2 regions of the Sphingomonas sp. PAMC 26617 genome follow, and region 1 is predicted to be linked to the other one. Evidence: predicted binding sites of a transcription regulator. Region 1 holds the regulator's gene; the other holds the start of a gene.
What was found. Region 1 encodes LexA, which represses DNA repair genes until DNA is damaged. Its sites were predicted from a motif close to GTTCCNCNCTTGTTCT; they were not measured.
Positions count from the first base shown of each region.

Region 2: RH91_RS07000 (ImuA family protein) is a predicted target of LexA. The motif match lies at 2,790-2,805, and genes of this name have one in related genera.

Region 1 covers NZ_JH594425.1:3,669,559-3,675,344, forward strand. Annotated here, with positions in the region: gene RH91_RS16100 (GFA family protein) at 1-108, shown strand, start outside; gene RH91_RS16105 (TonB-dependent receptor) at 160-2,487, opposite strand; gene RH91_RS16110 (molybdopterin molybdotransferase MoeA) at 2,771-3,961, shown strand; gene lexA (transcriptional repressor LexA) at 4,018-4,698, shown strand; gene RH91_RS16120 (ComEC/Rec2 family competence protein) at 4,689-5,786, opposite strand, start outside.
Region 2 covers NZ_JH594425.1:1,608,908-1,614,693, forward strand. Annotated here, with positions in the region: gene RH91_RS06990 (error-prone DNA polymerase) at 1-506, opposite strand, end outside; gene RH91_RS06995 (DUF6504 family protein) at 503-2,062, opposite strand; gene RH91_RS07000 (ImuA family protein) at 1,983-2,714, opposite strand; gene RH91_RS07005 (SOS response-associated peptidase family protein) at 2,849-3,508, shown strand; gene RH91_RS07010 (SRPBCC domain-containing protein) at 3,523-4,023, shown strand; gene RH91_RS07015 (SOS response-associated peptidase) at 4,050-4,703, shown strand; gene RH91_RS07020 (DUF3606 domain-containing protein) at 4,851-5,033, opposite strand; gene trbB (P-type conjugative transfer ATPase TrbB) at 5,366-5,786, shown strand, end outside.

The sequences.
Region 1 (5,786 bases):
TGGCAGACGCTCGGCGAGGATTTCGGCAAGATGGGCATCAACGCCCGGCTGCTCGACGGCTTCGATGAGAGCGCCGTGGAAGTCCGCAAGGTCGACAACGCTGACTGAGTCGAACGCCCCGGCCGTTCCCGGTGAAGGAACCGCCGGGGCGCCAGGCCATCAGAACTTGCCGCTGAGCGACACGCCGATGATCCGCGGGTCGTTGAAGACCGCGGCGTTGTAATTCTCGATCACGCCCTTGAGGTTCTTCTCGTTGGTCAGGTTGCGGACGAACACTGCCAGCTCATACTTGTTGTCCGGCGCGACATAGCCCGCCTTGAGGCCCGCCTCGAACGTGCCGTTCGAGTTAAATTCCGCCGTCTTGTAGAGCACGAAGTTGGTATAGCCCTGGACGTTCGCATCGCCCGCGAGGAACAGCGAACCGCCGTTGCCGAGCGGCAGATCGTAGCGTGCGGTCGCATTGAACTGATATTTCGGCGCGTTGGGGAGCGGGTTGCCGTCGATCTGCGCGAAGGTGTTCGCGCCGACGCGGATCGTCGGATCCTGCACCGTGCAGGTGACGACCCCGCCGAGGATGCAGACCTGCGCATAGACGCGCGGATCGTTGATCTCGGTATGGAGCAGGCTGCCACCCAGCCCCAGCGTGAACTGGCGGACCGGGCGCCACGTCAGCTCCGCCTCGCCGCCCCACGCCTTTGCCTTGTCCGCGTTGAACAGCACGCCATTGCCGAACGAATCGTTGCCGTTGAGCTGGATGTCGCTGACTTCGTAATAGAAACCAGTCGCGTTGAAGCGCAGCGTGTTGCCGAACAGGTTCGATTTGAAGCCCGCTTCATACGACATGATCGTTTCGGAATTGGCGGTGGTGAAATCGGCGTTAAACACCGCCGACCGCCCCTGGATCGTCGGCCCGCGGAAGCCGCGTGCGACGCGCGCATAGACGCTGACGTTGGGGTCGATCTGGTACAGCGCACTCGCGTCCCAGCTCGGCTGCGTGTCCGACAGGCGGACGTAGCGACGCCCGGCATAGCTCGACACGCCCGCCGCATTGGCGTTGGCGATCAGCAGACGGGTCGCCTTGGTGTCGTTGGTGACTCGCACGCCGCCGGTCAGCGTCAGCTTGGGGAGGATCTCATAGCTGATCTGGCCGAAGCCCGCGTAGGACGTGTTGAAGTCCCGCAGCAGGACGTAGTTGTTCGGGTTCGGGCGGGTATTGTTGAGATCGGGCTGGATCAGGAAGACGCCGCGCTGGTCGAATTCCGTCAGGTCGCGCTGCTCGAAATACATCCCGCCGATCTGCCACTTGAACCGGCCGGTGCCGTCGTCCGACAAGCGGACTTCCTGCGTCAGCTGGTCGAGATTGCGGATCCGGCCCTGGCTCTCGCCATAGAAACGCGCGCCGGCGAAGTTGGTCGCGGCACCGCCATCGGTGTCGCCGCGGCTATAGCCCGAGGTCGTTTCCCACGCGGTGATCGAGGTCAGCACCACGCCGCCGAAATCGTTCTTGAGGTTGAGCGACGCGCCGTAGGTCTTGTACGCCTGCGGGTTGTTGGCCGCCTCGTCGAGCGCGATCGACGCGCGCGGTTCGGCGCTGACGTCGTTCGAGCCGCGCTTGAGCGCGCCGCGATGGAAGATCGTCGACGTGCCGCTGTAATCGCGCGCATGCGCGGAAAGCAGCCCGGTGAAGCCCGTGTCGGGCGGGGTCAGCATCAACTGGACGCGAACGTCCTTCTCGTCGAACCCGCCGAGCTTGTCCTTGCCGCCGACGGTGCCGTCCGCGCTGACGCCGGTATAGGTGTTGTTGACCCAGTTGTCGCGGTGCTGGAACAGCCCGGAGACGCGGAACGACAGCACGTCCTTGACGATCGGCCCGCCGACGCCTGCATCGATCGTCGCGGTGTTGTAGCTGCCGAACGACGCGGAGGCGCGGCCGTGGAAATCGTTGGTCGGGCGGTTGGTGTCGAACTTGATGATGCCCGCGGTGGTGTTGCGGCCGAACAGCGTGCCCTGCGGCCCGCGCAGCACCTCGACCTGACGGACGTCGAACACCGGGTTGGACTTGAGCACGACATGCTCGAGCACGACGTCGTCCTGGATGATCGACACCGGCTGCGATGCGCCGAGATAGAAATCGATGTTGCCGAGGCCGCGGATGTAGAAGCGCGGGAAGATGCGCCCGGTCGTCGTCTCGGCATAGAGGCCGGGAACACGGTTCGCGAGTTCGAGCGCGTCGCCGCCACCGCTCTGGAAGGCGCGCAGATCGTCCCCACCGACGACGCCGACCGACACCGGCACCTTCTGCAGGTTCTCGCTTCGACGCTCCGCCGTGACCACGATATCGCCGACGCCATCGGCGGCAGCCGATGCCTCGACCGATGCGGGCGCGGCAGCGTCGGGCGTGGTCTGCGCCATGGCCGACGGGACGGCGAGCAGAGCCGAACCGGCGGCGCCGGCAAGCAGCAGCGATTTTGCGATGGTGATCGTCATGTGCGGAGTCCCCCTTGGATTGCTTTGGGAACCGACCGACCCGCTGCGCCGTCCCGCGCCATTTTGGCATCGTGACGGGTGAGTTGCGCCCGGGATCGAAAAGTCCGTTCCCCCGCCGCGCCCGCTAGGGTTGGTTTGTTGCTAATTGATGACATGCTGTTTCGGCATCGAAAGTTGGTTACCGAGCGTGGCTGCAATGTCGCACTTTCGACGCGCGATCCAAGCTCGTGCGCTGGCTGACAGGGGTCGACGCGAGGCGATACGAGGCGATAAGGCAGCCGATATGACCACCCCCGTACCGCTCCTCTCCGTCGAAGAAGCCCAGACCCGTCTGCGCGCGCTCGCTCCGACGATCCCGCTCGAGACCGTTCCGCTCCGCACCGCGAGCGGACGGTGGAGCGCGGCGGACATCCTGGCGCTCCGCACCCAGCCCGCGCGCGACCTGTCCGCAATGGATGGCTATGCGGTACGGTTCGACGATCTCGCGCAGCCGCTGCAGCTCATCGGCGAAAGCGCGGCCGGGCATCCGTTCGACGGCGCGATCGGCCCGAACCAGACCGTCCGGATCTTCACCGGCGCGGCGCTGCCCGGTGGCGCGGATGCGGTGCTCGTCCAGGAGGAAGCGGCGCGCGACGGCGACACCGTCCGCCTTTCGGGGAGCGGCCCGGTTCGTGGCGGCAACATCCGGCGCGCGGGGATCGACTTCTCAAACGGGGACGTCCTGATCTCGACCGGTCAGCGGCTGAGCCCCGCCCGCATCGCACTCGCCGCCAGCGGCGGACACGGCGAAATACGGGTGGCGCGGCGCGTGCGTGTCGCGATCGTGGCGAGCGGGGACGAACTGACGCTGCCGGGCGCTCCGCTCAGCGACCGGACGCTCCCCGAATCGAACGGTGTGATGCTGGCGGCGATGCTCGCCGACCTCCCGGTCGACGTCATCGATCTCGGGATCCTGCCCGATCGGCTCGACACGATCGTCGAGGCTTTCTCGCGGGTCAAGGCGGATATCCTCGTCACCACCGGCGGTGCATCGGTCGGCGATCACGACCTGATCCGTCCCGCGCTCGCAGCAGCGGGGGGCGCGATCGATTTCTGGCGGATCGCCTTGCGGCCGGGCAAGCCGATGCTGGCGGGAAAGATCGACGACATGCTCGTGCTGGGGTTGCCGGGCAATCCGGTGTCTGCGTTTGTGACCGCGGCGATCTTCCTCAAGCCCTTGATCGCGTCGATTTCGGGCGCGCGCGATCCCCGCCCGGTCGCTTACCCGGCAATCCTTGGCGCCCCGCTCAAGGAAAACGACCGGCGGCAGGATTATCTGCGCGCAACCACCCGCGACGGCCGAGTCTATGCCGCCGAACGGCAGGATTCGTCGCTGCTGGCGACCCTCGCCGATGCCGACTGCATGATCATCCGCGCCCCCTTCGCGCCCGCCGCCGCAGCGGGCGACTCGGTGGAAATCCTGCCGATCGCTTGACGCACTGCTTTATGTTCCGTATAGGTTCGTCGTCTGTTCCGACGAAAGGGCCCGGAATGTTAACGCGCAAACAGCATGAGTTGATCTGCTTCATCAACGACCGGCTGGACGAGACCGGGGTTTCGCCCTCGTTCGAGGAAATGAAGGAAGCGCTCGACCTCAAGTCCAAGTCCGGCGTCCACCGCCTGATCAGCGCGCTCGAGGAACGCCAGTTCATCCGCCGCTTGCCCAATCGTGCGCGCGCGCTCGAAGTGCTCAAGATGCCCGAACGCGGCGCCAAGCCGGTTTCCAAGGTCGTGACCCTGCCCGAGGCGTCGCCCGCCAACGTGCGTCCGCTGCCCAACCCCGCGAACGACGTGATCGAGATCCCGCTCCACGGCCGGATCGCGGCAGGCGTTCCGATCGAGGCGTTCGAAGGCGCATCGATGCTCGCGGTGCCGGCCGCGCTGCTCGGCGGCGGCGAGCATTACGCACTCGAAGTTGCGGGGGATTCGATGGTCGAGGCAGGAATCCTCGACGGCGACTACGCATTGATCAAGCGGCAGGAAGTCGCGCGCGATGGCGAGATCGTCGTGGCGCTGATCGACGACAGCGAGGCGACGCTCAAGTTCTTCCGGCGCGAGGGCGCGATGGTCCGGCTCGATCCCGCCAACCGGGCGTATGATCCGCAGCGTTACACCCCGGCGCAGGTCCGGGTGCAGGGCAAGCTCGCCGGATTGCTGCGCCGCTACGACTGATCGGGTGCGGTGCGGGGGTGGCGGAAGCGCCGCCCCGTGCCCCGCGCGGCCTGCGGTAGTGGTTGCGGGACGGTGATCCAGGGATGCTCGTCCCGTGCCCGTCGCACCGTCCGTATGCTCGCGGTCGCCGGGAGCGATAGCACGGACGGGTAGAACGTGATCGCCACCCCGCCGGTCTGCGCGAGCATCGTCCGGTCCAGTCGCAGCCAGCGCGGGTGACACCGCTTGGGCAGCCGTCGCTCGCTGATGACGATGTCAGCGCGCGCGCAGACCTCAACCAGCGTCTGCACCGGGATCGCATACGCGCTGCGGGTCGCGAGCACCTGCCATCGGCGATCGCCGACCAGGCTTGTCGCCATGCACAGATCGCGGCTGCATCGCGCCGATCGCTGGTCCGACCAGAGGACGGGAAGTCCCGTCGTCCCGCCGCCTTGCGCCATCATGTCGGCGGTATAATCCCCGGTCCGGTCCCGCAGCAACGCGACCGCCCCGTCCTTCGTGCGGATCGCGACATGCCGCCCGTCACCGGTCACGAGCAGGTCGGGCGCTGGCGTCGACAACGCCCACACCGCGCCAATCGCCAGCGGCCCGACGCCTAGCCGCCGCCATCGCGTCCGCCACAAGGCGATCCACAGGCCGCCCGCGACCATCAGGCCGAAGGCGCCATCCGGCATCGCCGGCAGCGGCGCGACCGATCCCGGGATCGCCGCCGTCGTCCGCGCGATCCACAGCAACACGTCGAGCGCCAGCCGCGTCGCCCACCACAAGGGCGCGCCTGCGCCGATCAGGTCGAACAGCAAGGCCGCCGCCTCGAGCGGCATGATGACGAACGTCGTCAGCGGGATCGCGCAGATGTTGGCGACCGCGCCGTAAATCCCCGCTTTCTGGAAGTGATAAAGCGAGATCGGCAGCAGCGCGGCCTCGACCATGATCCCGGTCAGCAACAATGACGCCAAACTGCGCGCTACCGAACGCAGGCGGGGCTCTTCCCGCGCAGCGAACTGGGCGCGGATGCGCGGATGCTCGTTGAGCGCGATGATCGACGCCACTGCGGCGAACGAGAGTTGGAAACTCGGGCCGACGAGCGA
Region 2 (5,786 bases), 2.1 Mb from region 1:
TCGCGCAGGCGAATGGCGTCCCTCGGCCGGCGCCGGACGGACAGCGCCATATAGGCGCGGTCGCCGAAGATCCGCTTCACGCGCGCGAGCGCAGCCTGCGTCACATCGTCGGCACGATCGGGCACGAGCATCGCGATCAGGCCCTCATTCCACTCTTCGACATCGGCCCAGTCGAGATGGCAGGCGCCTTTGCCAGCCCGCTTCTTGCCGACGCTGAGCAGTCGGCACATCCTGCCATAGGCGGCCTTGTCGATCGGGTAGACCAGCAGCGCGGTGCCGTCGGTCAGATCGAGGCGACAGCCAACGATCGAGCGAACGCCCGTTGTTTTCTCTCCATCCCAAGCGCGCACGATGCCGGCGACCGAGTTGCGATCGACGATACCGAGCGCGGGCAGGCCCATCCGGGCCGCAGCGACGAACAATTCCTCGGGGCTGGACGCGCCGCGCAGGAAGCTGAAATGCGTGGTGACCTGGAGTTCAACGTAGATAGGTGCCGACTCGCTCATGCGAAGGCGCCATGAATGAACCAGCGCATCGATCCGGTTGACGGGTTTTCGCCATCGCCTGCCCGGAACAGCCAGTAGCGACCACCACTCACCGTCTCGACCTGATAATAGTCACGGACCGTGAACGGCTGCTCGCCTTCCACACCCGCATCCCGCCACCATTCGCCGTGCAGCCGTTCGGGGCCGTCTCCCTGGGTGACGCGGAAACGCTTGCCCCGCCAGACGAAGAGCCGAGGCGCGTCATCTGGCAGCAGCGCTATCACCTCGATCGGCTCGGGCCGCGCGAGCATCCGCGCCGGTCGCGGCAGATCGTCATCCCAACCAGCGCCGCGTGCTGTGACGAGCGCCGGCGACATCGCTGCAGACCGTTCCGGCATGATGCTGGCTTGCGGCGCCAGGCGGTGCAGGTTGCGCGCACCGAACCGATTGGCGAGCGCATCGACCAAAGCGGCAAGGTCCGGCCCACGGTTGCCGAGGCTTTCGAGGCTCTCTCCCTGCCGCGCCGCCATCGGCTCGATCAGCGACACCACGAGCGTCATCGCCTCGATCCCCAGCCCCGGCTCGACGGTTTCGATCTTCGCTGACAGCAGCTTCGACAAATGTTTGGTCTCGCGCGAGGGCGCTGCGGTCCCGACGCGAATGACCTGCGACTGCCCATCGACGCGATGGAAGTAGCAATCGAGCCGACGAGCGCCTTTGCCGACTCGGCCAAGCTGATCGACAGCATCGCTTACGAGATCACCGATCACCTGTGCGAACGCCTCGGGCGTCGCAATTGGCTCCATGAATCCGCGCCGCGCACGCGGCAGATGTTCCGGAAAAACGGGCTCGATCGGTTCGGGCGCATGTCCCAGCGCCTGGTCGAGCCGTCGATGGAGCGCACGCCCGAACCGCTTGGCGAGCGGACCGCGTGGCGTCCCGATCAGCTGCTCGATGCGCTCGAAGCCCAGTTTCTGCAGGCCGTCGACAATGCCGGCCTCGAGCCGCAGCGCGGCGATCGGCAATAGCGCGATCGCCTTGCGATGATCACCAGGTTCGATCGTGACCGGCCGGCCGGCCGGGACATGGCGCGCAACCGCGTGGGCGCAACCCGCCGTGTCGGCGACCGCGATCTGAACCGACACACCGAACGCGGCGACACGCCGGTGGAGATCCTTGAGCAACGCAGCCTCGGTGCTGAAGAGCGCAGCGCAGCCGGTGATATCCAGCCAGAGGCCATCGGGCGCGTTTGCGGCAACGATTGGCGAGTAGCGCTGGCCCGCCCACAGCGCGAGACGACGCAAGCCCTCGAAATCGGCGTCGGGTTGAGCATCGATAACGGCAAGCTCTGGCGCGAACGTCCGCGCCTTGGTGATTGTCATACCAGGCCTGATACCGAGCGCGCGCGCACCGGCATCGACCGCTGCAACGATGCGGCGCCCATGATCGGGGATCGCCGTCACCAACGGCGCCGTCGGGGAGAGAGCGTCGCCGCCGTCAGGCGGCGACTTGGCGGTCTTCCGCCGCAGCCGGTCGGTCGACCAGTGCGGAAGATAGACCGAGGCGACCCGTCGCATCGCACCCCTCCACGATCCAAGCGTGCGGGTTGCCGCCGCGTACCCTCTCCAAAGCTACTTGCCAGCGCGGTCGACCAAGGCTCGGAATGCCGAGATCCTCGCTCGGGCTCGCCGTTATGCGCCAGCGCGTCATTGCCGCCGTGCCTTCGACCGACTGCTCGGCCTTAGAAGCTCTACGAAAGACAAATGCCGCGACGCCTGACCCTTCGGCCGCGAGCTGCAGGCGCTTTGAGGCAGTCGTCGAATATTTGCCAATCTCACCGACCACGCCGCCGAGGCCCGGATGGCGCAGGCATTCCTCCATAGCGAGCATCACATTGGCATCGCTGCCCGCCTCGACGTATATCACGCGATCAGCGTGTAGCCCGGCGAGGTGAAGCGCTGGGGCGAACAGGTCACGCCAGCGCAGGCACCAGAAGACCGGACCGTCGATCCGGGCGAGAACACCCGCCAGGAAAATCGTGGCGCTGGCGTCGTCGGCAAGGTCGGGACTTCCCGCGACCTCATGTAGTGCGCCGGCAGCCAAGCCCCCTCCCGGAAGCCGCTGATCGATCGCATCCACGCCGAAGGGCAACACCGAATGGCGCACCCCAACGCCCTCGATCTCCGCAATTTGCGCACGCAGATTTTGAAGGACGACGGACTCACGCATAGCATTCAGGAGACTCGCAAATTGCCGAAAGGACCGTCTTGTTCGTCCCTATCGGGAGCCTGAGTCAATGACTTTGTTCGCTATATGTTCCGTGGTATAGTCTGGGCTCACCCGAGTCGGTTCGAGCGTTTGCCATGTCACGATCGCACAGCATCCAGGCGAGCATCACCGAGATTGCGAAGCATTTTGGCGTCGAGCCGGTTCCGGATCTCGAAGCCGCCAGCGAGATCGTGGAGGGTCTGCACGGGCTGGTGGTCATGGCCAAGGACGGGCGTCGGCTCCTCAAGTCGATGACATGGGGCTTCCCCCGACATACCCATGAGAGCCAGTTACGCGGCGAAACGCCGCAGCGGCTTGGCTTGGTCGCCAATCTTATCAACCCCATGTGGGACAAGCTGGTGGTCGATCCGCGCTATCGCTGCCTCATCGTACTCACCCATTTCGGCAATCCGGATGGCGACGAAGGATCGAAGACACGAACCTGGTTTTCGGTGAAGGACCAGCCGATCATTGCTTGGGCCGGCTTTTGCCGAAACACGCCTGAGTTCGGACCTTTTTATGCTGGCATGACGATGACGGCGAACGCGGCGATCCCGCCAACCAACGACCGCATGCCAGTTCTGCTCGGCCCACATGAATATGATCTTTGGCTGCAGGGTTCGATCCGGGACGTCATTCGCTTCCAGCACCGCGAACCTTTTGCCGCCGACCGAATGATAGTGGACCGGACCGAGGATCGGTGGCGCAGCGGTGCCGCACCGACCAAGCTCGCGCCGCAACTGGCACTCCTGTGACAATGGAAACTGCGTTGGCGCGCCCGATAAGGCCGGGTACGACCGATATCGTCATGACCGCCCGAACCCACTCAGCTTCCCGGACGATTCTCGCAACGCCGCGAGCGATCTTCCGGGCATTTGTGGATCCTGAGGTGGTCCCGAAATGGCGCGCGCCGGTCAACATGGAAGCCAGGCTCCTCTCGTTCGATCCGCGTGTCGGCGGCGGTTACCGAATGGAGCTCGTCTATCGCGATCCCGCGAATAGCGATCCCAAATCGACGGAGACGAGCGACATCGTCGAGGCAAGCTTCGTCGAATTGTTTCCCGATGAAAGGATCATTGAGACCGCTAAGTTCGAAAGCGACGATCCGCGCTTCGCCGGCACGATGACCCTCACCACGAATTTGAAGCCCGTGGCGGGCGGCACCAAGGTGAGATTCCTCGCCGAGAACGTGCCATCAGGGATCAGCGAAGCCGATCATGTCACGGGCATGGAGTCCACGCTCAAGAGTCTTGCCGATCTGCTCGAATAAATCGCTATGCGTGTTAGGATCGGGGCATGTGCAATCTGTATACGGAGAGGCTGAGTGCCGCAGAGGTCGCCGCCCATTTTGGCGCCGACAATCCGGTAGCCTCGAACGCCGGCGAAGAGGTTTATCCCGGCGCTGCCGGCTTGGTGGTCCGGGAGGTCGAAGGCCGTCGCATCATGCAGACGATGACTTGGGGCTGGCCTATGAAGTTCAAGGGCATGTCGGAGGCGGCGAAGCCGAAGCCCGTCAACAACATCGCCGACCTTCGCAAGTCGACTTGGATCGGCAACGCGCGGAAACCAGAATGGCGTTGCCTGATTCCGCTCACGGCCTTCGCTGAGGCCGAGGGGCCGAAGGGCGGAAAGACGCGAATTTGGTTCAACGTGAAGGACCAGCCGATCTTCGCCTGGGCGGGGCTATGGCGTGAGGATATGCAATATGGTTGGGGGCCGGTCTATTCGGGCGTGATGACCGACTGCAACGAGGCGATCCGGCCGGTTCATGACCGGATGCCCGTGCTTCTGCATCCTGACGAATATGATCAGTGGCTGCACGGCAGCTTTGACGAGGCGCTATCCTTCCAGCTGCGGTGCTATCCTAACGAACTCATCGAGATGACCCGGACCGACGAATATTGGGATAAGCGCAAGGGGCGGGTTGGCGATAGCGTTGTGTCTCCCTGATGTGGCGCCCTGTCCCGAAAACCGGAGACGCCGCCATTGGCGCTGTCATTTTGATCACCGGGGCTTGACTGCGCAAACGCCCTAGGCCTGGCTCCGTGTCAGCCACATTAACGAAAATTTGCTGCCGCCGGAGTCTTCCCGGCAGGGCTATTTAAGCTTCTGTGCAGCCGCGTTCAGCTTCTCACGATCGTTGCCGACCCGTTGGATGAGGCCATGCGCCTGATCTTTGATGATGCCGTGTTTCCGGACAAAGTAATTCACCTCATAGCCTTCGCCGCCCGCGACTTGGCGCCGATCAGCTGCGCCACGTTTCGATTTGTTGTCCGCCAATTCAGATCTTCCATACGAACAAAATCGGCAATGGCCAGTAGGGTTCCGCCAAAGGGCGTTGATCACATGCTCGGCGCGAATCGGTACGTCGGTTTCCCGCCGTAGCAGCGCGGTAACCGCACGGACGCCGCTGGCCAGCTGGCCTTTAGTCCAAGGCCGACCCACCCTTATCTAACCCGCTGCATCCGGTCCTACGATGGGCTCCGAAAGCTGTTGTTCCGGGCCGAAATTGCCATTCTTTACCTGTCTCCGAGGCCGTCGAAGCGGCTTCATCTCAGGAGACGGCCTCAGTGACCCAGCCTTCAGTCATTGTCCAAGCACGCGGCACGGCAATGCTGCGCAGCGCGTTGGGACCGGCGATCGGCGCGTGGCTTGACGATCCGCAAATTGCCGAAGTCATGCTCAATGCGGATGGCCGCCTTTGGGTCGATCGATTGTCGACGGGCATGGTCGAGACGCAAGAACGGTTGTCGGCGCCGCAAGCCGAGCGGATCATCAGGCTGGTCGCGCACCATGTCGGTGCTGAGGTCCATACGGCGAGCCCTCGTGTGTCGGCCGAGCTGCCCGAAAGTGGTGAGCGGTTCGAGGGGCTGCTGCCGCCGGTTGTGACGGCACCGATCTTCTCGATCCGGCGACCCGCAAGCCTGCCGCTGGCGCTGGCCGACTATGTCACGGCCGGCACGATGACCGCGACACAGGCAGCCTACCTCGCCGGTGGGGTCATGAACCGTGATAACATTTTGGTCGCGGGCG